Regions from separate parts of the Aeromonas molluscorum genome, predicted to be linked through region 1. Evidence: riboswitches for the same ligand, from Rfam matches in the RefSeq annotation. Region 1 holds a riboswitch; each other region holds the start of a gene.
What was found. Region 1 has a riboswitch for cyclic di-GMP ahead of ACSMDR_RS09730 (response regulator). Riboswitches for the same ligand answer to the same signal wherever they lie in the genome.
Positions count from the first base shown of each region.

Region 1 (7,485 bases):
GAACTGGCGTGTATTGACCAAATCCTATACCGCGATCCCGATGATGCTCCTGGCCATTCTGGCCATGATGATATTGCCGCTGCCGGCTGGCCGCTGGATGCTCTGTTTACCTTCAACATTGTGTTGGCAGTGCTGGTGTTGCTGGTCTCCGTATCGGCGCGTTGCCGCTCGATTTTTCCGTCTTCCCGACCGTTCTGCTGGTGGCCACCCTGATGCGACTGTCGCTGAACGTCGCCTCGACCCGCGTGGTGTTGCTGCATGGTCATGAAGGGCATGAAGCGGCGGCAAGGTCATCAGGCATTTGGCGAGGTGGTGATAGGTGGCAACTCTGTCGTGGGTCTGGTGGTCTTCGTGATCCTGATGATCATCAACTTTGTGGTGATCACCAAGGGTGGGAGAGCGGAATATCCGAGGTGTCTGCCCGCTTTACCCTGGATGCCATGCCGGGCAGCAGATGGCCATCGATGCCGACCTCAATGCCGGCACCATGGATCAGCATCAGGCGCGAGCAAGGCGTGATGAGATCGCGAGGGAAGCGGATTTCTACGGTGCGATGGACGGCGCGTCCGATTCGTGCGCGGTGATGCGATTGCCGGCATGCTGGTGCTTATCATCAACCTGGTTGGCGGCCTTGCCATCGGTATTTTCCAGCATGCCCTGCCGGTTGCCGAAGCCTTCCAGCGCTATGCCCTGCTGACCATCGGTGATGGTCTGGTGGCCCAGATCCCTTCGCTGCTGATGTCCACCGCTGCCGCCATCATTGTGACCCGGGTCAGCGATGAAGGTGAGATGGCGGATCAGGTGGGTGACCAGATCCTGGCATCGCCCCGGGTAATCTACACTGCCGCTGCCATCATGCTGGTACTGGGGCTGGTGCCGGGCATGCCATGCTGGCCTTCCTCAGCTTTGCCGCCGTACTGGCCTGGGCTGGCTGGAGCGTGAGCAAGCGGGCGGCCAATACCCCGGATCCGGATGCCGCGCAAGAATTGACTCGTCCAGCTGCCCAGCCGGAACCGCAAGGGCTGGAGTGGCAGGATCTGCCGCCAGTCGATACCGTCGCCATCGAACTGGGTTATCGGTTGGTGCCGCTGGCGGAAGCTGACAAAGGTGCCGAAGCTGTTGGCTTGGGTGCGCGGTATTCGCAAAACTCTATCGGAGCAGTACGGTTTTCTGCTGCCCGAGATCCGGGTACGTGACAACCTGCAACTGCAGCCCGATCAGTACCGGATCAAGCTCTCAGGTGTAGGCACTGGCGTCCGGTAACGTTGATTGTCAGCGTCTGATGGCCATCAGCAGTGGTGAGACCTATGGTGCGCTGGATGGAGCTGACCCAGGATCCTGCATATGGCATGAGCGCAGTCTGGATTTCACCGGAGAGCAAGGCCAAGGCGCTGAATCTTGGCTATTCGGTGGTGGATTCTGCAACGGTGATCGCCACCCACGCCAGCAAGCTGCTGCGTGAGCAGCTTGATGCCCTCTTTGGTCATGACGAGGTCGGCAAGCTTGGGCAACATCTTGCTGTCCAGTCTGCCCCGTCTGGCGGAAGAGCTCAATCTGGCCCTGACCCAGATGCAGCAGTTGCCAGTTTTTCGGCAATTGCTAAAGGAACAGGTCAGCCTGACCGATATACGCACGGTGGCGACGACCCTGCTGATGCCAGCGAGCTGACCAAGGATCCCGTGCTGCTTGCTTCCGATGTTCGTTGCGCCTTGAACGCCAGATTGTGAGACAGGCGATTGGCAGCCGTGATGTACTGCCACCTTCACGCTCGATGACCGTCTTGAGCAGACCTTGCTGGCGGCCATGAACCAGTCGCAGCAGCAGGGGAAAATCCAGCTGGACAGTTTTCCGGTTGATCCCCAACTGCTGGCACAGTTGCAGCAAAATATGCCGCTGGTTAAAGAGCAGCTGCAGCAGCAGGGACATGCCCCGGTACTGGTGGTCATGCCTCAACTTAGACCCTTGATGGCGCGTTATGCCCGTTCATTTTCAAAAGGCCTCAAAGTGCTCTCTTATAATGAAATACCGGAAGATTTAGAGTGGAGGTTATTGGTACGCTAGGCTGAAGCGGAACTGCCATGTTAATGAACTGACATGGAAGAATATATTCCGCCTATCTACTTGAATTGTAATTATAAGCCGTTATGATGTGACGGTTTTGACAGTCGGCCGTCAAAGATAAATAACAAATATAACAATTCACATGTGCCATGCAGTCACCACTAATTTGGTGCTGTCTTGTCCAAATACGGGCAGTCGCATGAAAAAGGCAAACTGAACTGAAAAGTCAGGACGCAAAGCCTCCGGTCTAATAGCAGGAATGCTAATGATAGCGGGGTTGCCAAGGCCATTGTTACCGCCTTGATATCACTTCTCACCCAATAGATGACGTCAGTGCCAGCGTACCTGGTGCGTCTTTTATTTCGGCATTTCAGTTCTGTTGATTGTTTTGTCCACAATCACGGGTTCGGTTCCTGCTTTCGGATTTATCTATCAAAAAAAACTCAAGGCCAATCGCTATTGAGAGTGCTCCCCATTTGTTATTGATTAATCTTCATCTATGGCAAATGGAAACGATATTGCAGGAATATTGTTGCACAGGGATATGCATTTCCTGTGTCGATTCCATCAGCAAATCGAAGTTAATTCTCGCTGATAATTCCGTTGATTTAATCCTGCTCGATATGGATGCCATGACCGAAGCCGGTCCTCAATTGGTGCATGATTTCAGCGGTACTGATTGCGTGATCCTGGTTAATGAGCGTCAGGCCTATCTTGCGGCGGAAGCGATGCGAGCGGGGGCCATCGACTGACATCATCAAGCCCTTCAGTGGCCAGCAGATGGTTGATGCGGTGAAGGGGGCGCTGCGTCTGCGGCAGGCAATTCCAGATCTGATACGCTGTCTCCGCCATGAGCCTGCAAGTGTTGCAGCTTGCTCGCCGGGCAGCCGAAACGGCAGCCACCATTCTTATCGGTGGTGAGTCTGGAACGGGCAAGGAGCGTCTGGCGCGTTACATCCACGAGATGTCCAGCCGTGCTCACAAGCCGTTTGTCGCCATCAATGCGCCGCCATTCCCGAGTCCATGCTCGAATCCATTCTGTTTGGCCACAACGAAGGGGGCCTTCACCGGCGCGAACGGGTTCGCAGCCCGGCAAGTTCGAGCAGGCGCAGGGCGGGACCCTGCTGCTCGACGAAATCTCCGAACTGCCGTTGACGCTGCAGGCAAAATTGCTGCGGGTCTTGCAGGAGAAAGAAGTTGAGCGGCTCGGTAGCCATCAAACCATAGCGCTGGATGTGCGGATCATCGCCGCCAGCAACAAGGATCTGCGTACCCTGGCGGTTGCCGGCCAGTTCAGGGAAGACCTCTTCTACCGCCTCGACGTGTTGCCGATGAACTGGCCTGCATTGCGCGAGCGTCCCCGACGACATATTGCCGCTGGCGGAATATTTCATTGAACGGCATGCGCCCGCAGCAGGGCTATCGCCTCAGTGAAAATGCGCGCAAGCAACTGCTGGCTTATCAGTGGCCGGGCAACGTCAGGCAGTTGGACAATGTCATTCAACGTTCATTAATCATGGCTCGCGGATTGCATATTCAGGCGGTCGATTTGATGCTGCCCAGTTATGTCGCGGAACCCAGCGATGGATTGGCGGAAGTCCTTTCCGTCCCGGAAGGGCTGAGTGAGACGCGTCGGCATGCAGAATTTCAATTTGTACTAGAGACCTTGCGCCGCTTCCGTGGCCATCGTACCCGCACGGCAGAAGCCCTTGGGATGACGACCCGGGCACTGGATACAAGCTGGCGGCGATGCGTGAGCAGGGCATTGATATCGAGCAGCAGCTTCAAAACTAAGGGATAACGGCGTGAAGATTGAAATGATGTCATCACAGGCAACGCTCTTGCAGCAGATGCAGGAGATGCAGCAAGTTGCCACTCAGGCCCCTTTATCGAATCAAATGATGTCTCGAATGTGTCATTAGGTGACGCCATGCGAGATGTGGTCGGGCGGGTCAATGAACAGCAAAACATCGCCTCACGGCTGATGACCGCCGTGGATGCAGGCCAGAGCGATAATCTGGTTGGTGCCATGGTTGCCAGCCAGAAAGCAGGGCCTCAGTTTTCCGCCCTCATGCAGGTGCGAAACAAGCTGATGACCGGTTTTGACGACATTATGCGTATGCCGCTCTGAGGTAAGTGATGACTGAACTGGTAACGTCTCCTCAGGGGACCGCCTCTGATTCGCTCAAGATCAGGCTGCAAGAGGGATTACGCAATTGGCGTACCCTCTCCCATGACAACAAATCGATCCTGACCATAGCGCTGCTCGCCGCCATTGTGGCCGGTACCATTGTCGTTATCCTGTGGACCTCCAGCAAGAATGTGCCTCTTTACGGCAAGCAGGAGTTGTATGACACCGCCAACATCATGGAGATGTTGGAGAAAGAGCAGGTGCCTTTCAGGTTGGAAAAGAGTACGGGTCAGGTCCTTGTTCCTGAAAAGCAGCTGGCTCATGTCAGGATGGCGCTGGCGGCCAGAGGGGTGAGCGCGGCTATGCCGTCTGGTCTGGAAGGCTGGACGATGTTGGGACCGGGTACCAGCGAATTTATGGAGGGAGCGCGTTATCGTCATGCCCTGGAAGGAGGAGCTGGCCAGAACCATCATAGCGCTAGATGTGTAAACCGACCAGGTTGTTCACAGATTGATGACTCGACGGCTGGTAGCCCACAAATACTGGCATGAGGACGATGCCAGTTGTACTCATGCAGCCACGGTTGCAAGTGCTCTGCCCGTTGCTCTGACGAGTCATAGCTCCGTGCATAGGCCCCACTCACGCAGCGCGGGCTCGAATGAAGCGCTCTGCTTTGCCATTGGTTTGTGGTGTGAAACAAGGCTTGGTGCGCAGATGCTTGAGCCCCAGCCGACGCACACCTTCCTGGAAGCGTTTTGACCGGTAACAGGCTCCATTGTCCGTGAGTAGCCGACTGAAACGAATGCCGAGCCCGGCGTAGTAGTGAAGTGCCTGTAACAGCGCCAGGCAGGCACTGCGTCCCGTTTCATCAGGATGCAGAGCGCTGAACGCCACACGGGAGTGGTCATCAATCGCCACATGAACACACTCCCACCCTGCGCCGCGTGAGTCCTTGCTGCGGTCGCCGGTGATACGATGGCCGGGACGGTGGAAACGCCCCAACTTTTTGATGTCCAGATGCAGCAAGTCGCCCGGTTTCTCATGTTCATAGCGTTGTACTGGAACAGCTGGGGCCAGATTGGCCAATCGATGAAGTCCCATGCGCTGCAAGATGCGGGCGACAGTACTGTGCCCTATGCCCAGAGATTGGCTGATGTGCCGATAGGTCCGTCGCTGCTTGCGCAGTTCGATAATCCTCTGTTGGCGCTGGTCATCAATGGCATGGGGGCAAGATGCGGGTCGAGAAGAGCGATTGTACAAACCATCAGGTCCCTCCTGGCGATATCGAGTGAGCCACTTGTAAGCGGTGCGGACACTGACCCCGGCAGCGTGAGCGGCCTCTTCAACGCGCAGGCCCTGCTCAGGAATACGCTGGACAAGAAGCTGTCGACCAAAGACGGTTAATCGGGCATTTTTATGATTGTTCACTCGGGCACCTCGGATGATTGGTTTGGTTGGTGCCTCCAATTCTCCGGGAATGCCCGAGTGAACAACCTACAGAGAGATTACACCTAGATGCCGTGCGCAGTGCCCGCGTTCATCTGGCGATTCCAAACGCACGCTGTTCGTGGGCGTGATGAAGAGAAACCGAGTGCATCGGTAATGCTCGATATGCAACCGGGCCAATCCATCGAAGCGGGTCAGGTTGAAGCAATTGCCAATCTGGTGGCGGTAGTATCTCCGGAATGAAACCCAGCGCCGTCACAGTGGTTGACCCGGCCAGCTGCTCAGTGCAGAGTTGGGGAGCATTGTGTTCCGGGAAAGCAGAGCGTTCAGCAGATGGAATACGTGCGCAAGCTGGAGCAATACATACGTCAACGCGCCACCGACATGCTTTACCCCATGCTGGGTACGGGTAACTTCCGGGTTCAGATTGCAGCAGATGTCAACTTCAATGCGGTTGAAGAGACTCAGCAGCAGTTCGATCCGCAAGGTGTGATCACCAAGGAGACCAACAAGTCTGACAAGACGGTCGATGCCCTCGCCATGGGGATCCCGGGAGCCCTCTCCAATCGGCCACCCGAGACGGCGCCCCAGGCTGAACCCGCAGATGGCGCCGCCGCGCCTGCGGAACCGCCCCCCAAGAACGACAGCCGGACCGAGCGCCAGGAGAGCAGTCGTCAATACGAAAATAGCCGCACCGTGGTGCATACCCGCTATCAGCAGGGGCGACTCGAGCGGATGAACGTCTCTGTGCTGCTTAACGAGCAGACCGCGCCGAAAGATGGCTGGAATGAGGCTCAGCTTGGCCAGATCCGCCAGATGGTGGAGAGGGCCGTCGGCTTTGATACTGGTCGTGGCGATCAGATCAGTCTGCAGGTGTTCAACTTCACCGATGAGGTGCATGTCGCACCACCCGAATCCAGCTGGTGGGAGACCCCTTACTGGCAGGATTCCCTGCGCTATCTGGTCGGTGGTTTGCTCGGTCTGACCCTGGTGTTCTTCGGCATACGTCCCCTGGTCAAACATCTGGTTCGTACCCAGCAGCCAGGGGGAGTGGCAAACGAAGAAGAGCAGGAAGATCTGGAGCCCGAGCTTGGTCTGCCACTGCAACGCCAGACCGATGAGGCACTGGCCCCCCCCCATAGCAAAGGGCTCATCCGCACTGATGATGAGCAAGGGCCCCATTTCACGGCGCTGGATCTCGATGCGTTGCCCGAACCGGGCTCTGAACTCGAGGTACAGTTGAAGCATCTGCAGCTTCTGGTGGACAAGGACACGGCCCGGGTGGCCGAAGTGGTCAAAGCATGGGTGAGTAGTAATGAGCAACGCTAACATGAACCAGAGTGCAGTGGACATCGATATAGACAACCTGGAGAAGGCGGCCATTTTGTTGCTCAGCATGGGGACGGAGGCGGCCGCCAAGGTGATGCAGAAGCTGTCACGGGACGAGGTGCAACGGCTCATCTCCAAGATGGCGGGCCTGTCCGGGGTCAGCTCCATCGAGGCGAAGTGGACCCTGCAGCAGTTCTTCATCCAGTACCGGGAGCAGAGCGGCATCGCCAGCGCCTCCCGGGATTATCTGGAGCAGACCCTGGATCTTGCCCTGGGCCAGCGCCTCTCCCGCAGCCTGCTCGATAGCCTGTATGGTGACGCCATGAGCCAGGATATCCAGCGTCTGCAGTGGGTGCCTGCCGAGGTGCTGGCACGCTTCTTCCGCAACGAACACCCGCAGATGCAGGCGGTCTTACTGGGCTTCTTGCCACCCCAAACGGCCTCGGCCGTGCTCAATGCCTTGCCAGGATCGCTCCACGATGATCTCTTGGTTCGGGTTGCCGGACTCAACTCGGTGA
Region 1 covers NZ_JBPQCY010000001.1:1,969,202-1,976,686, reverse strand. Annotated here, with positions in the region: partial or broken gene lfhA (lateral flagellar biosynthesis protein LfhA) at 1-2,066, shown strand, start outside; cyclic di-GMP riboswitch class I at 2,259-2,346, shown strand; gene ACSMDR_RS09730 (response regulator) at 2,568-2,813, shown strand; partial or broken gene ACSMDR_RS09725 (sigma 54-interacting transcriptional regulator) at 2,912-3,082, shown strand; gene ACSMDR_RS09720 (hypothetical protein) at 3,073-3,216, shown strand; gene ACSMDR_RS09715 (sigma 54-interacting transcriptional regulator) at 3,183-3,458, shown strand; gene ACSMDR_RS09710 (AAA-type ATPase lid domain-containing protein) at 3,464-3,862, shown strand; partial or broken gene lfiE (lateral flagellar hook-basal body complex protein LfiE) at 3,867-4,192, shown strand; partial or broken gene ACSMDR_RS09700 (flagellar M-ring protein FliF) at 4,210-4,675, shown strand; partial or broken gene ACSMDR_RS09695 (IS481 family transposase) at 4,670-5,620, opposite strand; gene ACSMDR_RS09690 (hypothetical protein) at 5,708-5,881, shown strand; gene ACSMDR_RS09685 (flagellar M-ring protein FliF C-terminal domain-containing protein) at 5,972-6,967, shown strand; gene fliGL (lateral flagellar motor switch protein FliGL) at 6,954-7,485, shown strand, end outside.

Region 2 (7,485 bases), 430 kb from region 1:
ATCTCGGCCAGCACCTTCTCCACATCGATGATCTCGACTATCTGCTCGCTGTCCCCCTCCCGCAGGCGGGTGATGGCGGTAAGGTAGTTGGCACGACCCGCCGAGCGCGGCGGCGGCAATATGTCCTTCCAGGTCATGTTGGCTATGTTGGCAACCTGACCGACCAGGAAACCCTGAATGGTGCGGTTATATTCGGTGATGATAAGGTTGGCCTCTCCCTCCTGGGCTTGGCCACGCATGCCAATGGCACTGCGCAAATCGATGACGGGGATGGAAACACCGCGGATGTTGGCCACGCCGCTGATGTTGTGATGAGAGCCCGGCATCTTGTTCAGGTGGGGCAGTTTCACCACTTCGCGCACCTTGAACACGTTGATGGCAAACAGCTGACGGGAGCCGAGTCGAAACATCAGCAACTCCAGGCGATTCTCCCCTACCAGCTGGGTACGTTGATCCACTGAATCCAATATGCTCGCCATGATTGCCCTTCTCTCCCAATCCGAATGCGGTCCAGTATAGGGACTCGCCGATCCCGGTACTACGGCCATTATTATGTTATGTCGGCCGCCACCGGGGTTTTCTTGATAAAAAAAGCGGGGCCAGGGCCCCGCTTGCATTGTTAACTTGCACCTCAGTAGCTGCAGACCAGCTTCCAGCTGCCGTCCCCCGCCTTGGGTTCGCTGCTGGTCCACCAGTTCGCCTGCCAGACTGCGCTGCCATTGGTCATGCGATCGTTGGCATTGGCATGGTCTCCCTGGGGCCAGCTAGGGTAGGCCGGATAGGCCGCCGGGGTGACGCTTTGGGAGCTGCACGTCGTGCCGCCCGTGCCAGGATCACCGCCACCACCCAGTACCGCTTCGGAGAGCGCCGGGAAGTCGGACTTCAGGCCTATGGTCTGACTACCACTGACGAGGCGCATGCCACTTGGCACACCCGCCGCCGGCAGATAATAGGTCATGGCAACTTCGACATCCGTCCCCGGGGCCCAGGCCTTCCAGCTCGGCAGGGTCAAGGCGACCTTGTGGAAGTCCTTCTCGCCCGCGATGCCATCCGAGTTCTGGTTGCCACCGCTCTCGACCACTGTCAGTCCCATGCCGCTCTGATCCGTGATGGTGTCAGAGGTAGAGGTCGGCATCAGGAACTCGATGCGAGTGCCGCCCGGAATGGTCTGGGTCGACTTATTCGTCAGTTTAAGCGTTGGGTTGATTGGATAGTTGGAATCCCCCTCCTTGAAGCCCGAGAGGCTGACGGCAATGTCGAGCTGAGCCGCAGGCGCAGGCAGATCGTTCTGCTGCAAATTGGCTTTGCTCGCCGTGGCGAACTTGTCATACGCCAGGCTGGTCAGCGTGCTGCCCATGACATATTCGTTCTTGGCGGGATCAAAATCATAATCCCCCGCCATCTCCCAGAACATGACGCCACCCAGACCCCGATTGATGATGTAGTCCAGCTTGTGCCCCATGGACTCTTCATCTTCGGTGGAGAGGAACACTTTCTTCTCTTCGTTCCAGAGCCAGGGCGCATGCGCCTTGTCATCGTAGTAACGCACGTACTGACCCTGGATCACATCGGCCGGGTTATTGGCATCCAGACCCCAGGCCGCACCATAGCTCGGCATGCTGGTAATGCCGAGGCTAGCCGCATGCTCCAGGTTCTTGGCATGCCACATGGGCACGGCGCCGCCACCTATCTCATTGCCGTTCTTGTCCAGATCGTGCCAGATGTTGTCGATGCCGACCGCACCATTACCGCAAGGGATGGTACTGCCGCCGGTACCCGGTTGGCAGTCGCTCTGGCTTGGCAGGGCTGCCTTGCCATTGAGACCATGGGTACCGCCGGTGACACCTTGCCAGCCACGGGTGTAATAAGGGACACCCACGTTGATCTTGCCGGCCGCCATGGCCCCACGGAAGTAGTGTGCCGCCCAGGCGGCGTTCAGATAGCCGATGGCACCGAACTGAGCCTGGTTATAGACACCCCACTGGGCCAGTTCCGGATCCGCCTTGTTGTCGAACAGCGCGGCGTTATGGGCCACGAAGTTGTTCCAGGCACCGTGGAAGTCATAGGTCATCAGGTTGACATAATCCAGATACGGTGTGACCTGGAAGTTCTCCATGCCGCGCAGCAGATAAGCTGACGCCGGTGACGCTATGGTCAGCATGTACTTGCGCGCATCTTCGGTGCCAGCGCTGTCGAGCCGCTCGCGCAGCGTCTTCATCAGCACTTCATAGTTTGCAAACAGCTTGCCACGGCACAGATTGGAGAGCGGGAAGTCATTGGGATTGCCCGCATCCTTCATGGAAGTCGGATATTCGTAGTCGATATCCACCCCATCAAAGCCGTACTGGCGGATGAAGCTCACCGCCGAGTTGGCCAGGGCATTGATGCCAGCGGTATTGACCGAGCAGTCGCCCTTGGTGGTGGCGGCATAGAAACCACGGGTATCGGCCCAGCCGCCTACGGAGATCAAGGTCTTCACGTCCGGATATTGCTTCTTGTACTTGGAGAGCAGGTTAAAGTGACCCTGATAGGCAAACTCGGGATCCATTTCAGCGCCCGGCACCCCTTCCCAGGTCAGCTTGGTGGCGGCGTCATCCACCTTGATGAGATGGCTCTGCTCATCCACTGCGGCAAACGCATAGTTGATGTGGGTGATCTTGTCCCAGGGGATGTCGTTCACCAGATAGGAGGGCAGACCATTCTTGCCGGTGCGCCAGGAGGTGAAATAACCGATGACCCGACGGCCATGGTCATCCCCCATGCACTCGCTGCCGTCGGCGCGATAGATCTGGCGCACGTCGCAGGAGAGGTTGCCACCGGTTGGCGGCAAGGCAGCTTCTTCCACCTGGACATCGACCTGGGCCGACTCTCCCGACAGGTTCTGGCTGTCTACGGCAACCAGGGTCAGCGCGGCACTGCCCTTGGTCTGCGGCGTCCAGCTCAGCTGCCAGGGGGCGCTGGTATCCTCACTTGCCTTCTTGCCATCGACATAGAGCTCGACCCTGGCCACGTCGTTATTGGCATCGGTCACATTGCCGGTCACCGTGACGGCGCGGCCCAGAGTGAGTTTGGCCCCGGCCACCGGGCTGGTGATGCTGGCCTTGGGCGCCTCCGGGGCAACTACGGCCGTCACTGTCACACTGACCTGGGCTTCATCGAGGCTCTTGCCATCCTTGTCCAGCGCCCGAGCCGTGATTTGATGGACACCCACTCCGCTGGCGGCCCAACTGGCCGACCAGGGGGCTGCCGTGATGGCGGCCACCTGACTGCCATCGACCAGATAGACCACCTGGGTCACGGCGTCACTGCCACCGATCAGATTGACGGCCAGGGCCAATTCGACCCCCACGCTCACCGAGCTGCCCGCGGCAGGGGAAGAGAGGGTCAGATCCAGCGCAGGCGGATTGGCATCCTGATACAGAGTCCAGGCATCGGCCCAGACAGTGCCTGTACCCGGGGCGTAGTGAGAGCTCGCACCGCTGCACCAGCCTGAGTAGGGAAATTCTTTGCATTGGTAGAGGCTACCGGCATTGCTGACGATATCGCCAGCCTTGTAGGCGGTGCCTGCCTGATAGGCGGGATAGGCCGCGAGTGCCCAACCGGGCAGGGACGCGAGGGCGACCAGCATGGCTAGCCGACTTGGTCTTAAGACTTGTTGCATCTTGTTATCATCCTTGTTTTTGTCTTGGCAAAACGCTGACCAAGGCAAAGCACAACCGCAACAGGTACGACGAAGAAGGCAGCTGACGATGGACGCGCCACTGACTCTTACCTGGGTAACCCCGCTATCCTGGACCCTGAAGTCGGTAGACCGGAGGCTTTGCGTCCCGACCTTTCAGCCGGTTTGCTCTTTACCTGGATTCCATCTGGAACAGCCCGAGTATAGGAAGTCGCCCGCAAATGCTCAATCTTCATTCACAAAGGAAAATATGTTTGAGGTACTCACAGAAAAAGCAGAAAAAGTAGCCAGTTAGCTGCGAACATGCGGCAATTAATGCAGTTATCAACAAAAGCAACCACACAGGTATGTTCAAAACCGCTGATTTGATGAGCTGGAACTGTGAGCCATCTCATGGGGATGGCACCACAAGATGCTGGATGAAACGACAATCCATGTCGGGAATGGCCGCGCAGGCAGGAGGCAGATAGCAAAAAGGCCACCGCGATGCGGTGGCCTTTGGCTTTCTTGTAAAAAGAAATTGGTGGAGCTACGCGGGATCGAACCGCGGACCTCTTGCATGCCATGCAAGCGCTCTCCCAGCTGAGCTATAACCCCAAATTCTTTCTTCATTAGACAACAGGTTCTGGCGGCCCGTTGCCTTTTACTGCAAATAGTGGTGGAGCTACGCGGGATCGAACCGCGGACCTCTTGCATGCCATGCAAGCGCTCTCCCAGCTGAGCTATAACCCCAAATTCTTTCTTCATTAGACAACGGGTTCTGGCGGCCCGTTGCCTTTTACTGCAAATAGTGGTGGAGCTACGCGGGATCGAACCGCGGACCTCTTGCATGCCATGCAAGCGCTCTCCCAGCTGAGCTATAACCCCACAAAGGTCGGCCTGGGTGATACACACCGCACTGCCCTGGGTACTTCATTTTCAATCAGGAACCTGGTGGAGCTACGCGGGATCGAACCGCGGACCTCTTGCATGCCATGCAAGCGCTCTCCCAGCTGAGCTATAACCCCTTTGATTCCAGATTGTCCGAGAAGAATTTGGTGGAGCTACGCGGGATCGAACCGCGGACCTCTTGCATGCCATGCAAGCGCTCTCCCAGCTGAGCTATAACCCCAACTCACCTCGGCGCTGACGAAGTTATCTCCGGCAACGGAGGCGCATGATAGGCATCGACCGCTTTGCTGTCAACCCAAAAATAACGCCGACTGGCGCGTTTAGTCAAAATTCGGGCATTTAGCTGTTTTTACCAGCAACCCTATCGCTATCTTGCTGTTTTTGGTCACAAATTCGTCTTGTATACACACAACAAGGGCCCCCTCGCGGGAACCCTTTATTGTCAGTGGGAGGCGATGATGTCGGCCGCCATGCGCGCTGCGATGTACGCCAGGGCGCGGTCGATACGGGCAAGTACTCGCTCCTTGCCGACCAACGCCATCACGGCGTCGATACCCGGTGAGAGATTATCCCAGACCGGTGACGGCAATGTCCGACGGCAAGCTTACTCGGCGGCCATCCGTGCTGCAATGTACGCCAGGGCACGGTCGATACGGGCAAGTACTCGCTCCTTGCCGACCAACGCCATCACGGCGTCGATACCCGGTGAGAGATTATCCCAGACCGGTGACGGCAATGTCCGACGGCAAGCTTACTCGGCGGCCATCCGTGCTGCAATGTACGCCAGGGCACGGTCGATACGGGCGAGTACTCGCTCCTTGCCGACCAACGCCATCACGGCGTCGATACCCGGGGACTGACCCAGACCGGTCACCGCGACGCGCAGCGGCATGCCGACCTTGCCCATGCCCTGACCCAGCTCGGCGGCAGTCGCTTCAATCAGCTCGTGCAGCGCCTCGGTGGTCCAGCTATCCAGCGCAGCCAGCTTGGCCTTGGCCAGAGTGAGTGGCTCGGCAGCCACGCCGCGCAGGTGCTTCTTGGCAGCGGCTTCGTCGATGGCCTCAAAATCTTCGAACAGATAGCGGCTCTGGGCGGCCATCTCTACCAGGGTGTTGCAGCGCTCGGCCAGCAGCGTAACAACTTCTGGCAGTGATGGGCCCTTGCTGGTGTCAATCTTCTGGTTTTCCATGTGCCAGGCCAGATGCTTGGCCACATAGGCCGGATCCAGACTGCGCATGTAGTGGTTGTTCAGCCACAGCAGCTTGTCGGTGTTGAATGCGGAGGCGGACTTGGAGATGGCATCCAGGCTGAACAGCTTGATCATCTCGTCCAGGGTGAAGATCTCCTGATCGCCGTGGGACCAGCCCAGACGCACCAGATAGTTCAGCAGCGCTTCCGGCAGGTAGCCGTCGTCGCGGTACTGCATCACGGACACAGCGCCATGGCGCTTGGAGAGCTTGGCACCGTCGTCCCCCAGGATCATGGAGACGTGGGCAAACTCCGGCACCGGCGCGTTCAGCGCCTTGTAGATGTTGATCTGGCGCGGGGTGTTGTTGATGTGATCTTCGCCACGCACCACGTGGGTGATCTCCATGTCCCAGTCATCGACCACCACGCAGAAGTTGTAGGTCGGCGCGCCATCGGTACGGCGAATGATCAGATCATCGAGCTCGGTATTGACGAACTCGATGCGGCCACGCACGTGGTCATCGAACACCACTGAACCTTCGGTCGGGTTGCGGAAGCGAATAACGTGCGGCGCATCGGCCGGATGATCGTGGGCGGCATCCCGGCACTTGCCGTCATAGCGAGGTTTCTCGCCGCTGGCCATCTGACCTTCGCGCAGCGCGTCCAGCCGCTCACGGGAGCAGTAGCACTTGTAGGCACGACCATCGGCCAGCATCTCGTCGATGATGCCGTTGTAGCGGTCGAAACGCTTGGTCTGGTAGTAGGGGCCCTCATCCCAGTTCAGCTCCAGCCACTCCATGCCCTCAATGATGGCGTCGATCGCCTCCTGGGTGGAACGTTCCAGATCGGTATCCTCGATACGCAACACGAACTCGCCACCCTGGCTCTTTGCAAACAACCAGGAATAGAGTGCGGTACGGGCACCGCCGACATGCAGGAAACCGGTCGGGCTGGGCGCAAAACGGGTTTTGACTTTCATCTTTAAGCCTTGTGTAGAGGGCCTTGGGCCAATGCGTTAGAAAAACCGTCGCATTTTAGCACTCCCGCCCCCGGATGGGAAAACCGGACATTGATCGCCGCTCTCCAAGAGGGGCAACCTGAACAGTTAGCCCCTGCAACCGGGTGGAAAAATCGGCCAGTGCACGTTCAAAGCCCTGAATGGGTAAATCTGGACCGGGATCTGGGCAAGAGTGAATCCCTTCCGCCACGGATATGAGGGGGATCGCAAAATCTTTCGCTACTTTCGGCTCTACTGTTAACAAAAGCTGGAGATTTCACCTACCAAGCCGATATTTCAACCAACTTTACCCCACTACAAGGGAAGCGCTATGCAGTTTCGTTCTATTTCCCATCGCATCCTGGTGATGGCCGGGATAGCCATGACCCTGGCTCTGGTGATCCTCATCCTGCAGACCCAGTATTCGGGTCGCCAGACACAGCAACTGACCGTCAGCTCCAGTCGCGAGGCTCTGCAAGAAGAGGCTTGGCAAAAGGTGAGTGCCGAAGCCCGCGCCGAGGCGGCCGCCATCACCCAGCTACTGCAAAAGGGGCTCTCCTATACCCAACAGATGGCCAGCGTCCTGACGCTGCAACAGGAAGGAAAGCTCAGCCTCAGCCGCCAGCAGGTCAATGATCTGCTAAAAGCCCAGCTGGCCCTTGAGCCGCAACTTTATGGCGCCTTCGCAGGCTTCGAACCCAATGGTTTTGAGGGAGAGGATGCCTCTTTC
Region 2 covers NZ_JBPQCY010000001.1:1,541,311-1,548,795, forward strand. Annotated here, with positions in the region: gene ACSMDR_RS07475 (chemotaxis protein CheV) at 1-479, opposite strand, end outside; gene ACSMDR_RS07480 (glycosyl hydrolase family 18 protein) at 632-3,661, opposite strand; cyclic di-GMP riboswitch class I at 3,773-3,859, opposite strand; tRNA gene ACSMDR_RS07485 (tRNA-Ala) at 4,201-4,276, opposite strand; tRNA gene ACSMDR_RS07490 (tRNA-Ala) at 4,336-4,411, opposite strand; tRNA gene ACSMDR_RS07495 (tRNA-Ala) at 4,471-4,546, opposite strand; tRNA gene ACSMDR_RS07500 (tRNA-Ala) at 4,611-4,686, opposite strand; tRNA gene ACSMDR_RS07505 (tRNA-Ala) at 4,715-4,790, opposite strand; gene ACSMDR_RS07510 (glutamyl-tRNA synthetase) at 5,013-5,159, opposite strand; gene ACSMDR_RS07515 (glutamyl-tRNA synthetase) at 5,175-5,306, opposite strand; gene gltX (glutamate--tRNA ligase) at 5,322-6,737, opposite strand; gene ACSMDR_RS07525 (methyl-accepting chemotaxis protein) at 7,087-7,485, shown strand, end outside.
Region 2: another riboswitch for cyclic di-GMP. It lies ahead of ACSMDR_RS07480 (glycosyl hydrolase family 18 protein); the one in region 1 lies ahead of ACSMDR_RS09730 (response regulator).

Region 3 (7,485 bases), on a different contig from region 1:
CGAGGCTGAGCAGGAGGAGGCGGCAGCCAGTCTGGGGGCCGACCGCTGGCAGACCTTCACTCGCGTGCTGCTGCCGACCTTGATCCCGGCGCTGATCACCGGCTTTGCCCTGGCGTTTGCCCGCGGGGTCGGCGAGTACGGCTCCGTGATCTTCATCGCCGGCAACCTGCCCATGGTCTCCGAGATAGCCCCCTTGATGATCATGAGCCACCTGGAGGAGTACGACTATGCAGGGGCCAGCGCCATCGCCCTGGTCATGCTGCTCATCTCTTTCGTCATGCTGTTGCTGATTAACCAGCTGCAAGCTTGGAGCTGGGCCCGCATCGGAGGGAACCGGGCATGAACCCATTGACAATAAAGCTGATGCTGTTCGGGGCGACACTGTGGTTGTCCCGTTCAAGCTTGCCGCTCTGGCACTGGATTCACATTGGAGGGAGCCGAGTATGAATTCATCCGTAATCGCCGTGGATGCGAGCCCCAGCGTGGTGGGCGTTGCAGACAAACCTCAATCCCCCACCCGGGATCCGCACTGGGTCAAATGGCTGCTGGTCAGCCTGGGATTGGGCTGGTTCACCGTTCTGCTGTTGCTGCCATTGGCCACCATCTTTATCCAGGCGCTGCGCCCGGGGTTCTCCTTCTTCTGGCAAGCCATCAGCGATCCCGACGCCCTGAGTGCCCTTGGCCTCACCGCCCTGGTGACCCTCTGCTCAGTGCCGCTCAACGTTTTGTTCGGCCTGGCCGCGGCCTGGGCCATAGCGCGCTTTCGCTTCCCGGGGCGCCAGTGGCTCATCACCCTGATCGACTTGCCGTTCTCGGTGTCACCTGTGATCACCGGTCTCATGCTGGTGCTGCTGTTCGGCAGCCGGGGCTGGTTTGGTGACTGGTTGAGTGAGCACGACATCAAGGTCATCTTCGCCACCCCCGGCATCATATTGGCGACCACCTTCATCACAGTGCCCTTCGTGGTGCGCGAGCTGCTGCCGCAGATGGAGGCCCGTGGCCCGGAAGAGGAGGAAGCCGCCATCATGCTGGGGGCGAGCGGTCTGCAGATGTTCTGGCGCGTCACCCTGCCGGGCATTCGCTGGAGCCTGATGTATGGCGTGCTGCTCTGTACCGCCAGGGCCGTGGGGGAGTTTGGTGCCGTCTCCGTGGTCTCGGGTCACATCCGCGGCCAGACCAACACTCTGCCGCTCCATATCGAGATCCTCTACAACGAGTATCAGACCGGCGCTGCCTTTGCAGTCGCCAGCCTGCTCGCCCTGTTTGGCATCTTCACTCTGGTGGGGGAGACCCTGCTTAACCGGCTGCGTGGCCGGACCCCATCATCCCATCGCAAGCCGTAAGAGGTCGTCATGAGCATACAAGTGCAACAGCTGAACAAGCATTTCAATCAATACGCGGCGCTCAGCGACATCAACCTCGACTTCAAGGATGGTGAACTGGTCGCCCTGCTTGGCCCTTCCGGCTGCGGCAAGACCACCTTGCTGCGCATCATCGCCGGGCTGGAACAGGCGGATACGGGCCGCATCTTGATCCGGGGGGAAGACGCAGGATCCCTCCATGTGCGTGAGCGCAATGTGGGTTTTGTGTTTCAGCACTACGCCCTGTTTCGCCATATGACGGTGTTCGAGAACGTGGCCTTCGGCTTGAGGGTGAAGCCCAGAGCCGAGCGCCCCGGTGAGCCGGTCATCCGTGCCCGGGTCAGGGAGCTGCTGGATCTGGTACAGCTCAGCCATGTGGCGGATAGACATCCGACTCAGCTCTCCGGTGGTCAGCGCCAGCGAGTTGCCCTGGCGCGCGCCTTGGCGGTGCAACCCAAGGTGCTGCTGCTGGATGAACCCTTCGGTGCCCTCGATGCCCAGGTGCGCAAGGAGTTGCGTCGCTGGCTGCGCGAACTGCATAACGAGCTGCATGTCACCAGCCTGTTTGTCACTCACGATCAGGAGGAAGCGCTGGAGGTGGCGGATCGGGTGGTGCTGATGAATGCCGGCAAAGTAGAGCAGATAGGAACGCCGGTCGAGGTCTATGACAAGCCAGCCAGTGCGTTCGTGCACAGCTTCCTCGGCAGCGTGAACCTGTTCCATGGCAGGGTGGCGGCCCAGGGTTTTGGGGTCGGTGATCGGTTGCTCGCTGGCGGGCGCGCCGATCTGAGCCAAGGGAGCGCGGCCATCGCCTATGTGCGTCCTCACGAACTGGAACTGCATCCTCTCGAAGCCCACGGCGGCGTGGAGGCCACCATTAGCCGCCTGCTGCCCATGGGGCCGCGTATCAGAGTCGAACTGCGTGGCAGCGCAGAGACAAATGGGGCACTATTTGAAGCCGAACTGAGCCGCGTCGAGGCGACACAATTCAGCACCGGACAGAAGGTGCGATTGGTAGCCAGACAGGCTCAGCTCTACCCGGACTATCAGATTTAGGGGACGGGATAACGCCATCACCGGGGCACCCATTGCCAAGGGGCACCGTTATCATTCAAAGCCGAACGGAGCCGCGTCGAGGCGGCACAATTCAGCACCGGACAGACAGTGCGATTGGTGGCCAGACAGGCTCAGCGCTACCCGGACTATCAGATTTAGGGGACGGGATAACGCCATCACCGGGGCACCCATTGCCAAGGGGCACCGTTATCATTCAAAGCCGAACGGAGCCGCGTCGAGGCGACACAATTCAGCACCGGACAGAAGGTGCGATTGGTAGCCAGACAGGCTCAGCTCTACCCGGACTATCAGATTTAGGGGACGGGATAACGCCATCACCGGGGCACCCATTGCCAAGGGGCACCGTTATCATTCAAAGCCGAACGGAGCCGCGTCGAGGCGGCACAATTCAGCACCGGACAGACAGTGCGATTGGTGGCCAGATTGGCTCAGCGCGACCCTGACGACCAGATATAAAGCGGATGCAGCCCAGGGCGATGCGAACAGAGAAATGGAAACCGACATGCCAACCGGCATGGCGGGGTTATATCAAATGGGGGCAACCCTTGGCATGCAGGAGGCGAGGGTGAATTTTCAACAGTTAAGGATCATCAGGGAGGCGGCCCGGCGCGACTATAACCTGACCGAGGTGGCGAACGCGCTGTTCACCTCCCAGTCCGGGGTCAGTCGCCATATCCGCGAGCTGGAAGAGGAGCTCGGCATCGCCCTGTTCGTGCGCTATGGCAAGCGGCTGCTTGGCATGACGGAGCCGGGCAAGGAGCTATTGGTGCTCGCCGAGCGCATCCTCAATGACGCCAGCAACATCCGCAAGCTGGCCAGCGCCTTCGCCAACCGCGAGTCGGGGCGCTTGCTGGTGGCGACGACCCATACCCAGGCGCGCTATGCGCTGCCACGGGTGGTGAAGGCATTTCGTGAGCGTTTCCCCGAGGTGCAACTGGAGCTGCGCCAGGGGGGGCCAGAGGAGATAGTTCGGCTGCTGCAAACCGGTGAGGTGGATATCGGCATCAGCAGTGAGCAGCTCGACCGCAGCGAAGGCGTGGTGGCCTTTCCCTACTACCGCTGGCACCACAACATAGTGGTGCCTAGGGGCCATCCCCTGGCCGGGGAGGAGCCGCTCAGTCTGGCCGCCCTGGCCCAGTGGCCCATCATCACCTATCAGGCCGGGCTCACGGGTCGCATCAGGGTTGATGAGGCCTTCGCCGCCGCGGGTATTTCACCCCAGATCCTGCTGACCGCTCAGGACTCGGACGTCATCAAGACCTACGTGGAGTTGGAGATGGGCGTGGGCATCCTGGCGGACATGGCGTTCGATCCCCAGCGAGACCTGGGGCTCCATCAGCTCGATGGTAGTCGGTTGTTCGCCCCTCACACTGCCTGGATTGGCCTCAAGCAGGGGCAGTTCCAGCACAACTTCGCCTGGCAATTTATCCAGCTCTGCAACCCCGAACTGGCGCTGGCCGACATTCAGGCCCGGGCGCTGCACGGTGAGCCGCTCATCGATTACCAGATCTGAGTCTTTCGTCCTGTCGACAGGGAGCAGCTGATAAAACGGGGAGCCAAAGGCTCCCCGTTGTCTGGTCGGTCACGGCCTCAGGCCTTACTGCACCAATTGCCAGGCATCCTGCCAATGGCTGCCAACTCCTGGCTCATAGTGAGTGGCGTTGCTGCTCCACTGGCTGCACCAGCCTTCGGCGGGGAAAGGTTTGCACTGGTAGATCTTGCCATCTTTGGGTTGCAGCACCCTGATCCCGCTCTTGTAGGCCGAGAGAGAGGCAGGGAACACATATTGGTAATCGCCGCTGACCGGATCTTGCAGCATGAGATCGACGGTCTGCTGCAAGATGGATCCGCCCCCTTTGGGAGTGCCTGCGAGCACCAGCTGGTGGTGACCGGCGCTGAGGTCGGTCAGCGCAAGGCTCAGACTCTGGCTGGCATCCTTGATGTCGGCCTGGATCTGCCCTTTGGCTGCGCCGCCATGGTCATAGAGGGTGGCGGTCACGGCCAGATCTCCCTGCACCGCCAGGGTGAAGTCGAGCTTGAGCTTGCCGCCATCGAGGGGGTAGCTGTCGCTCAGACCGCTCACCGCCATGCTGTCTGTCTGGGGAGGTTGCTGCTGTTCTAGCTGGATCTCGACCCGCGCCAGGCCGCTACCCGCCTTCAGATAGATGGGGTTCTGGCCGTAGACGGGGTTGAAGCTGTCGCCACTGCCCGGCTGGCCGGCGCGGATCTGGCTCTGCTCGGCGTTTATCTGGCTGGCCAGGGCCTGCGCCCAGTTGTTTTTGAGCCCTTGCTCGTCACTGGTGACGGTGAGTACCGTCTGCAGATCGGGACGCTCGCCATTGGCATCGAACACCCGGGTCATGGCCTTGTCTCCTGTCCGGAGATCCAGAGAGGGATAGATGGTGCCGCTCTGGCTCCAGGTCAGCGGCGGCAGATCACCCTCCTGGAAACGGGCATCGATCAGGTTGTAGAAGCTGTTGGGTGTATCCCCGACTTCCCAGACTCCCAGGATCAGCTGGTAGCCGGTGCGCTCTGGCAGGGTACAGCTGTGGGTCATCTGTTTGGGTGGCTGCACCATGCCGCCGTCGATGACACAGAAGGGGGTCAGATCGAAGCTATTTCGGCTTATGGGCTGGTTGGGATCCCAATCCTGCCTGGTGAGGTAGTAGCGCCAGTTGCGGGTGACATGATTGGCGGTAAAAGTCCAACTGATGTCGATGGGGCCCGCGCTGACACTGCGTTTGGTCCAGCGATCGCTGGTCTGGGCGTTCAACTCGGCGAACTGGGCATGGCCGGCTGCGGCTATTTCGCCATCAACAGGACCGCCGTCCGGGAAGCCGGACGGGGCTTCCAGGCTCTGAGGTTCCCACTGGATGGCGCCGCAGCCAATGTTGCCGCCGTTCTTGCACAGAGTGTTGCGGGCTTCCGGGCTGCTGATGTAGCCGTGGGCGAGGGCGCCACCACTGGCCAGCAGGGCGGTGATGACGGCAAGACGATGAAGTGGTTGATTCACTGCCATAGATTCCTTGTATTGAGTCTGTCTGGGCAGTCAGCTTGGCGGGGAACCCCCGAACACCTGCTGCAACCCCGCTATCCCTTGACTGGTCAGGGGACCGGAGGCTTTGCGTCCTGGCCTCTCGACCAGTTTGCCAAATGACTGTGTCTGGGTGTCGGTTTCATTCGACGACCAATAATGGCTAATTTTGAACAAAAAATTAACATAAATTAGCAAAAAAGGAACTGACCGGAGCTGCCGACCACCTTTTGTGCGACAGCGGATGGCTTGCCTGCTGAAGAAATAATCGTGCTATTACCTGCTAATGGTTTGAAATAACAGCCATTGTTCAGAGGTGATGGAGGGCGCAGACAGATGGTTTGGCTTCTGCTAGCGTGGAACAGCGCATCCCAGCGTACATAGCATCAGGGCCAACCCGGATTGACCCCATCACAACAAGAGGGAACTTATGAATTCCATTGCCAGGAATTACTTCAACCAGTTGAATCAGGACTATCTGGCGCTGCACAGGCGCAAAGAGGATCTGTTCTGGTCGACTTATATGGGTACCAGCGATGATCAGGCTGGCTTCACCGCGGCCGAGCAGGCCTACAAGGGGTTTTGTGCCAATCCGGCCCGGTTGCCGGAGCTCAGAGCCATGCTGGCCCAGGCCGAGGAGACGGATCTCAAGCGGGGGCTTGCGGGCTGGCTGGCCTTCTTCGAGTGCAATGTCATCGAGGATCCGGCCGCCGCCGCCCTGATGGACGAACTGGTGGCCGCCGAGGCCAAGCTCTTCGCCCGCCGCAAGGAGCTCAAGCTGGAGCTGCTGGACGAACAGGGCCGGACAGTTCCCGGCAGTTTGCCCGCCGCCGGTGCCTCTCTGGTCGCGAGCCCGGTTGAAGCCGTGCGCGCCAGCGCCGTGGCACTCTTCCATACTCTGGAGCAGTGGGCCCTGGACTCGGGCTTCCTGGAGATCGTTCAGCTGCGCAATCGCTTTGCCCGCACCATGGGTTATCGCGACTACTTCGAATACAAGGTGCGCAAGAATGAGCAGATGAGCCCAGAGCAGCTGTTTGTCATTCTGGATGATTTCATCGCCCGCACCGAGGCGCGTACCCGCCAGAGCCTGGCCGAACTTAAAGAGGCCAAGGGGGAGGCGGCGCTGCAGCCCCATAACCTGCGCTTCTCGGTGAGTGGCGACGTGACCCGCCAGCTCGATCCCTATGTCCCTTTCTCCCGTGCCTTGCAAGATTGGGTGCAGAGCTTCCGCCGCCTCGGCATCCAGTACCGGGATGCCGTGCTGACCCTGGACTTGCTGGACAGGCCCGGCAAGTATGAGAACGGCTTCTGCCATGGCCCAGTGCCGAGCTTCTGGCAGGAGGGGCAGTGGGTGCCGGCCGTGGTCAACTTCACCAGCCTGGCCAACCCGGGTCAGGTCGGCAGCGGCTGGAGCGGGCTCAATACCCTGTTCCACGAAGGAGGGCATGCCGCTCATTTTGCCAACGTGACCGGCAATGCGCCCTGCTTCTCTCAGGAGTTTCCTCCCACCTCCATGGCGTATGCCGAGACCCAGTCCATGTTCTGTGACAGCCTGCTCGAAGATGCGGACTGGCTGAAACGTTATGCCAAGGACGAGCACGGCACCGCCATTCCGGATGTGCTGATTGAAGAGATGATTGCGGCACGCCAACCGTTTCGGGCCTTCAATGAACGTCAGATAGCCCTGGTCGCCTATTTCGAGCGGGATCTCTATGCCATGAGCGATGAGGAGCGCAGCCCGGAGACCGTGCTGGCCCTGGCTCGCCAATGGGAACGGCAGATCCTGGGAGTCGAGAGTCCGCGCCCCTTGCTCGCCATTCCTCATCTGCTCAATCAGGAGTCGGCCTGCGCCTATCATGGTTATCTGCTGGCCCTGATGGCAGTGGAGCAGACCCGGGCCTACTTCCTCAAACGCGACGGCTATCTCACCGACAATCCGCGCATAGGCCCGGATCTTGCCGCCCATTACTGGGGGCCTGGCAACGGCATGACCCATGACCAGACGCTGCAGAG
Region 3 covers NZ_JBPQCY010000002.1:401,981-409,465, forward strand. Annotated here, with positions in the region: gene cysT (sulfate ABC transporter permease subunit CysT) at 1-343, shown strand, start outside; gene cysW (sulfate ABC transporter permease subunit CysW) at 444-1,343, shown strand; gene ACSMDR_RS12500 (sulfate/molybdate ABC transporter ATP-binding protein) at 1,353-2,417, shown strand; gene cbl (HTH-type transcriptional regulator Cbl) at 3,004-3,951, shown strand; gene gbpA (N-acetylglucosamine-binding protein GbpA) at 4,036-5,457, opposite strand; cyclic di-GMP riboswitch class I at 5,516-5,599, opposite strand; gene ACSMDR_RS12515 (M3 family metallopeptidase) at 5,903-7,485, shown strand, end outside.
Region 3: another riboswitch for cyclic di-GMP. It lies ahead of gbpA (N-acetylglucosamine-binding protein GbpA); the one in region 1 lies ahead of ACSMDR_RS09730 (response regulator).

Region 4 (7,485 bases), 590 kb from region 1:
GGCTGCAGGCGGCCAACTTCGTCGGTCAGCCCAGTCGTGATCAGGCGGCACTCTATCAGGCCAAGGTGAGCGTCAAGGAGCTGGAGATGCTGGCGGCCCGCTTCGTCGGCCCGAGCCGGGTCAAGCGCTCCTTCGGGCGCTTCGCCGGTGAGTCCGGTGGCACCTTGGCACCGCACATGCAGGCCAGCGCCGCCCTGATCGCACATACGGAGCGGTTGCTGGCCGGGGTGTTTGGCACCTCGTCGGCCAGGCTGGTACTCGCCTCCGCCCTGCAGGGCCGCAACATGCAGCTCGAGGAGATAGCCACCATAGTGGACGAGGCTTCGGATGTGCTGCGCTTCAACCGTGGCCTGTTGCAAGGGGCGATCGAGCACATAGGGCTGGGTATTTCTGTGGTGGACAGGGAGCTGCGGCTGGTTGCCTGGAATCAACGTTACATCGAGTTGTTCCAGTATCCGGCCGGACTTATCCAGGTGGGACGCCCCATAGAGGAGATCATCCGTCATAACGCCGTCAAGGGGCTGTGCGGCCAAGGAGAGGTCGAGGCCCACGTGGCCCGGCGGGTCGGTTTCATGAAGCGCGGCAGCGCCCACCTCTCTTCCCGGGAGCGCCCGGATGGCCGGGTTATCGAGCTGCAAGGCAATCCCATGCCCGGGGGGGGCTTCGTCATGACCTTCGCCGACATCACCCCCTTTCGCGATGCGGAACGGGTGCTGCGTGAGGCCAATGAACATCTGGAGGCGCGGGTGGCCGAACGAACCCGTGAGCTCTCGGCCCTCAACAGCCAGCTGCGCACCGTCAACGAGCAGGTTGAGCGGGCCAATCACTCCAAGAGCCGTTTCCTCGCGGCGGTGAGCCATGATCTGACTCAACCGCTCAATGCTGCCAAGCTGTTTACCTCCTCCTTGATTGAGACCTTGCCCGATGAGGGAGAAGCGGCCCGTCTCGCCCGTCACATCGATGATGCCCTGGGGGCGACCGAGGATCTCATCACCGACTTGCTCGACATCTCCCGGTTGGAGGCGGGCAAATTCAAGGCCAAGAAGCTCGATTTTGCCCTGGCGGATGTCTTTGACAACCTCAAGGCCGAGTTCGGGGTACTGGCCCAGGCAGGAGAGATAGAGTTTGCCGTGGTCGATACCCGGCTGGCCGTACACAGCGACGTGCGCTTGTTACGCCGTGTGCTGCAAAACTTCCTCACCAATGCATTTCGTTACAATCCCGGTGGACGGGTCTTGCTCGGTTGTCGCCGCCAGGGTCAGCAGCTGCGCATCGAGGTATGGGACACCGGGCCGGGCATCCCCCTGGACAAGCAGGAAGCCATCTTCGAAGAGTTCCAACGTCTGGATCACTCCCGCACTGCCCGTGAGCAGGGACTGGGGTTGGGTCTGGCCATCGCCCGCGGTATTTCGCAGGTGTTGGGACATCAGCTGACACTGCGCAGCTGGCCCGGGGCCGGCTCTGTGTTTGCCATCAGTCTCAACCTCGCCAGCCGCCCCTTGGTTGCCAGAACAGCCCTGAGCCCTGAGCCTCGGCGGGATAGCCAGCTGGCCGGGGTGCGGGTGCTCTGTCTCGATAATGAACCCGAGATACTGGTTGCCATGGCCTCCCTGCTGGGGCGGTGGGGCTGTGAGGTACGCTGCGTGCAGGACTTGGCCCAGGCCCTGACACTGGTGGAGACCTTCAAACCGGATCTGGTGCTGTCCGATTACCACCTCGACGATGGCAAGACGGGGTTGCAGGCGTTGCATATGCTGCGTCTTGCCCTCGGTACCGGCGTGGGGGGCATCATCATCAGTGCGGATCGAAAAGGCGAACTGCAGGCCCAGATCCGTGAGCATGGTTATGGCTATATCAGCAAGCCGGTCAAGCCACTCAAGCTCAGGGCGCTGATGAACAGCATGAGCGGGACCTGCAAACTTGATGATGATCACGAATTAACACATTAGTCTTCTGTTTGCAGGTAAACCACTTGGCAGAGGATCGTCGCATAAATGGCCTTTTAAGCCGATAAATTGCGTATTTTTGTGCTATTTGAATCCCTGCGACAAGGGGTGACTCACCTGGGGGGTTTGCTGCCTGCTCGGTTGGACCTTATATTTCCTTGGCGATTATTTTGATCGCGAATCAAGTTGTGCCAAAGGGCAAACCGGTCGAAAGGCCGGGACGCAAAACTTCCGGTCTAAGGGTCTGTTGTACCTAAGATAGCGGGGTCACCACAGGACTGTGTTTCCAGCTGGACGCCAAGCCAGCCTGGAATGTTGTCTGCTGTACCTGTCTGACATGCGTTGCCTTTTTCGTAAATAAAATGATAAACGAATAAGGAAATTCAACATGTTAAGTCCGAAACCCTCCTTGCTGGCCTTGATGGTGGCCGGGCTCTTTGCCTCCTCCGCCTATGCCGCAGCCCCAGGAAAGCCGACCATCGGATGGGGTGAAACCAAATTTGCCATCGTCGAAGTGGATCAGGCGGCGACCGCCTACAACAAGCTGGTGACCGTCCATGCCGACGGCGCCCCGGTCAGCGTGAGCTGGAACCTCTGGTCCGGCGATGTGGGTCAGACCGCCAAGGTGCTGCTGGACGGCGTCGAGGTGTGGAGCGGCCCGTCCGGTGCCTCCGGCACCGCCAACTTCAAGGTGACCAAGGGCGGTCGCTACCAGATGCAGATCGAGCTATGCAACGCCGGTGGCTGTACCCGATCCGATGCCAAGGAGATAGTGGTCGCCGACACCGACGGCAGTCATCTGTTGCCCCTCAATACGCCGCTCCAAGAGAACAACAAACCCTACACCAACAAGTCCGGCAAAGTAGTCGGTACCTATTACGTGGAGTGGGGCGTCTATGGCCGCAAGTTCACGGTCGACAAGATCCCGGCCCAGAACCTGACCCACATCCTCTATGGCTTTACCCCCATCTGCGGTGGCAATGGCATCAATGACAGCCTCAAGGAGATCGAAGGCAGCTTCGAGGCGCTGCAACGAGCCTGTGCCGGGCGTGCCGACTTCAAGGTGGCCATGCATGACCCCTGGGCCGCCATCCAGATGCCCCAGGGCAACCTCAAGGATTTCGATGAGCCGTATAAAGGCAACTTCGGTAACCTGATGGCCCTGAAACAAGCGCATCCCGACCTCAAGATATTGCCATCGGTCGGTGGCTGGACCCTCTCCGACCCCTTCTATTTCCTCGATGACAAGAGCAAGCGCGACACCTTCGTCGCCTCGGTCAAAGAGTTCCTGCAGACCTGGAAGTTCTTCGACGGGGTAGATATCGACTGGGAGTTCCCGGGGGGGCAGGGAGCCAATCCCAGCCTGGGTGGCCCCAATGATGGTGCCACTTATGTGACCCTGATGAAGGAGCTGCGCGCCATGCTCGACGAGCTGGAGGCCACCACAGGTCGCCAGTACGAGCTGACCTCGGCGATCAGTGCCGGTGGCGACAAGATTGCCAAAGTCGATTATCAGGCGGCGCAGCAGTACATGGATCACATCTTCCTGATGAGTTACGACTTCAACGGAGCCTGGACCAATACCGAACTGGGTCATCAGACCAACCTGTTTGAAGCGAGTTGGGATGCCAACACCAAGTACACCACCGACAAGGGGGTCAGGACGCTGCTCGGCCAGGGTGTGACCCCGGGCAAGATAGTGGTCGGGGCGGCCATGTATGGCCGCGGCTGGACCGGGGTGAATGGCTACCAGGCTGGCAACCCCTTCACCGGCACCGCCACAGGGCCGGTCAAGGGCACCTGGGAGAATGGTGTGGTGGATTACCGCCAGATCGTGAATGACTACATGGGGGCTGGCTGGGAACAGGGTTATGACGAGGTGGCAGAGGCACCTTATGTGTTCAAGGCCAGCACCGGGGATCTCATCACCTTCGACAACGATCGTTCGGTCAAGGCCAAGGGGCAGTATGTGCTGGCAAACCAGCTCGGCGGCCTCTTCTCCTGGGAGATTGACTCGGATAATGGTGACATTCTCAACGCCATGCATGAGGGGTTGGGAAATGGCAGTGGCACCTCCCCCGTCAACAAGCCGCCCATTGCCAACGCGGGCAAGGATCTCGGCGTAACAGGCCCGGCGAGCGTGACCCTGGACGGTTCGGCCTCCCGAGATCCCGAAGGCTCGGCCATAGGCTACGGCTGGATGCAGGTATCAGGTCCGGCCGTCCAGTTGGCGGGAGCCAATCAGGCGCAAGCCAGCTTCAACCTGGATGAGGTGTCTCAGGACGTCAATCTGGTGTTCGAATTGACGGTGACCGATGCCGATGGACTCACAGCCAAGGATCAGGTCGTGGTGACCAACAAGGCACCTCAGCCCAATCTTGCGCCAGTCGTGGTGCTTCCTGCCACCGCCAAGGTCGAGTCTGGCAAGCAGGTGAGTATCCAGGCGCAGGCCACTGATCCCAACGGGGATACCCTCAGTTACCAGTGGACGGTACCGGCCGGCTTGACCGCCACCGGGCAGAGCAGCGCGACCTTGGTCGTGACGGGGCCGAGCGTCACTGCCGAAACCGGTTATGACCTGAGTGTGACCGTCACCGACGGCGCCCTGGATGCCCAGGCCAGCACCCGGCTGACGGTCACGCCGGTGAGTGGTGGTGGCGATTGTGGCGCCACCGATCCGGATGCTGCCAATTGGCCTGCCTGGAGCGCCACGACCACTTACAACGGTGGCGAGAAGGTGAGTCATGGCGGCCTGGTCTGGCAGGCCAAATACTGGACCCAGGGCAATGAACCGAGTCGCAGCAGCGATCAGTGGAAGCTGATAAGCCAGGTGCAACTGGGTTGGGATGCCGCCGTGGCCTACAACGCGGGCGAGCTGACCACTCACAATGGCCACAACTGGAAGGCCCAGTACTGGACGAAAGGGGAGGAGCCCGGCGTTGCCGTTGTCTGGCAAGATATGGGCGCCGCTAGCTGCCCTTGATACGCGAAGATATGTGATAAAGAGCAAGCTGAAGGAGAGGGGCGCTTAATGGCGCCCCTTGTTATTTTTGCAGATCCAGGGTCGTCCGCAGGGACAGAGCCTGGCGGCTGGTGTCGGCGGCGCAGCATTAAGAAAGGCTGTGTGAAACACCATACCCGTACCGGCGTTCCACCTTGCTTTCTGGCGGGAGACTGCGGGTAGCCAAGAGGCATCCCTGGCGAGTGGAAACAACAAAGACCCCTCGGGGGCCTCTATTGTTTAGCTGATGAGCGGCTTTTGCCACAGGCTCAGCAACAGATCCTGTTCCAGCTCATCCGGACCTTGCTGGGTAAACAGATGGCGCTGTTCGGCGTCGGCGCGCCAGCCAAGACGGCTGGTCTCGAGCACGAAGCCGCGCAGGCTCTGATCCAGATTCAGGGAGAACTGACTGCGCTGCTGAGCGATCTGGCTGAGGCCGGTCAAGGTCGGCCAGCTCAGGGGATGTTCCATGCTGACCGGATTGAGGCTGACTCTCAGCTGCCACTGATGGCGCGGACCGGGCTGCAGATAAAGCAGATAGCCCCCCGGTGCCAGCCAGTCACACAGTTGCTCCGTCTTGACCTTGAGATCGTTGACCAGCAGCAAATCGGCTTTGCCCGATTGCAGTGGCGCCCGGGCCGGATCGGCGATGATGAAGCTGGCATCCGGTTGTGCCTTGCTGGCGGCGAAGATGGCATTCTTGGCCAGATCGACCCCACCGAAGCGCCAGCCGGGCAGACGCTCAGCCAGAGCACGGCAGTAGTAACCTTCGCCGCAACCGAGGTGGACAAGCTCCCGTTCACCCAAGGGGGCGAGTAGTGTGGCCATGGCCTCGACCAGGGGCTGCATGTGGCCCTGTTCCAGAAAGTTGCGCTTGGCGCGCATCAGGGAGCGGCTGTCACTATCTTTGGGGTTTTTCTTGCCCGGGATGAGATCCAGATAACCTTCCGGTTCAGGATCGAAGTGATGTTTGTTATCGCAATAGCGACCGTTGGAGGCCTGATGAAGGTGCAGTGGGCTGCGGCAGCGGGGACATTGCAGGTGCATGGGATTCTCGCTTCGGATCTAGAGTGCTTGCAGGCCGAGCCTGATGCTGAGACTGCTGATAGGGGGGCATTATAGGGGGATTGCGGCGAAAAGGGCGGCTCAGATGCGTTTTATCTTGGCGTGCGGCGCTTTTTACAGGAGCGGGATCGAAAAAGGCTGCCTGGGCAGCCTTTGTCTTGGGTGAGGATGCCGTTATCAGCGGGTACCAAATACCACTATGGTCTTGCCGTGGGCCGAGATGAGCTCTTGCTCTTCCAGCATCTTGAGAATGCGGCCGACGGTTTCACGAGAGCAGCCGACAATCTGGCCTATCTCCTGACGGGTGATCTTGATCTGCATGCCATCCGGGTGAGTCATGGCATCTGGCTGTTTGGCGAGATTGAGCAGGGTCTGAGCGATCCGGCCCGTCACATCCAGGAAGGCCAGGTTACCTACTTTCTGGCTGGTGTGCTGCAAACGCAGCGCCATCTGGCCGGAGAGGCGCATCAGTATCTCGGGGTTGACCTGGATCAGTTGACGAAACTTCTTGTAGGAGATCTCGGCAACTTCACAGGGACCCTTGGCGCGAACCCAAGCACTGCGCTCCGGGTTATCGTTCTCTTCGAACATGCCCATCTCGCCGAGGAAGTCCCCCTGGTTGAGATAGGAGAGGATCATCTCTTTCCCCTCATCGTCCTTGATGAGGACAGCCACTGTACCCTTGACGATGTAATACAGGGTCTCCGCTTTTTCACCCGCATGGATCAGGGTGCTCTTGGCGGGATACTTATGAATGTGGCAGTGCGACAAGAACCATTCCAGGGTGGGATCGCTTTGCGGTTTGCCAATGACCATGAGATTTCCTCTGTAGTGTCTTTACGGGACGTTATGCGTCCAGACAAGTTGCCAGTCTTGCCCTTCCTTGTGTCAGTGGCAGTAGGATAAGAGCCTTTGTCTGTGCTGACAAGGCTTAGGGCTTCCTTTGGACGCCAGCTACTGCACTGGGGAGGCATTCTAGGGAAGATAAATGCCGTAAACGTTGATTTTGATCCGGTTAGCCACAGGTTCTCTGTGCCGCTAGGGGCAATCAGGAAAGAGAGAGGGGGGTGGGCGCGGTGAGATAAGCCGCTTCCATGGCGCTTTTTCTCACGTTGCGTTGGTTGCCAGGGTCTCTGGGGGACTCGGCTGGCTGAGGTCAGATGCAGGAGGGTGGCTGGCTGAGGTATGCTATGGCATCGCGTCCGCCCGGACCGCACTATCGAACAATGAGGTGAGTGAAGATGAAAGCCAAGGTCAGTTGGGTTGAAGGCATGAAGTTTGTGGGGCAGAGTGAGTCTGGCCATCAAGTTACCCTCGATGGCGCCAACCCGGGAGAGGGGGCCAGCCCGATGGAACTGATCCTGCTGGCAGTCGGCGGTTGCAGCTCCATCGACGTGGTGTCCATCCTGGAGAAGGCGCGTCAGACCGTGACCGCCTGCCATGTGGAGTTATCGGGTGAACGGGTCGATACTG
Region 4 covers NZ_JBPQCY010000001.1:1,378,771-1,386,255, reverse strand. Annotated here, with positions in the region: gene ACSMDR_RS06605 (hybrid sensor histidine kinase/response regulator) at 1-1,949, shown strand, start outside; cyclic di-GMP riboswitch class I at 2,134-2,221, shown strand; gene ACSMDR_RS06600 (glycosyl hydrolase family 18 protein) at 2,335-4,929, shown strand; gene ACSMDR_RS06595 (putative RNA methyltransferase) at 5,188-5,994, opposite strand; gene crp (cAMP-activated global transcriptional regulator CRP) at 6,190-6,828, opposite strand; gene ACSMDR_RS06585 (OsmC family protein) at 7,254-7,485, shown strand, end outside.
Region 4: another riboswitch for cyclic di-GMP. It lies ahead of ACSMDR_RS06600 (glycosyl hydrolase family 18 protein); the one in region 1 lies ahead of ACSMDR_RS09730 (response regulator).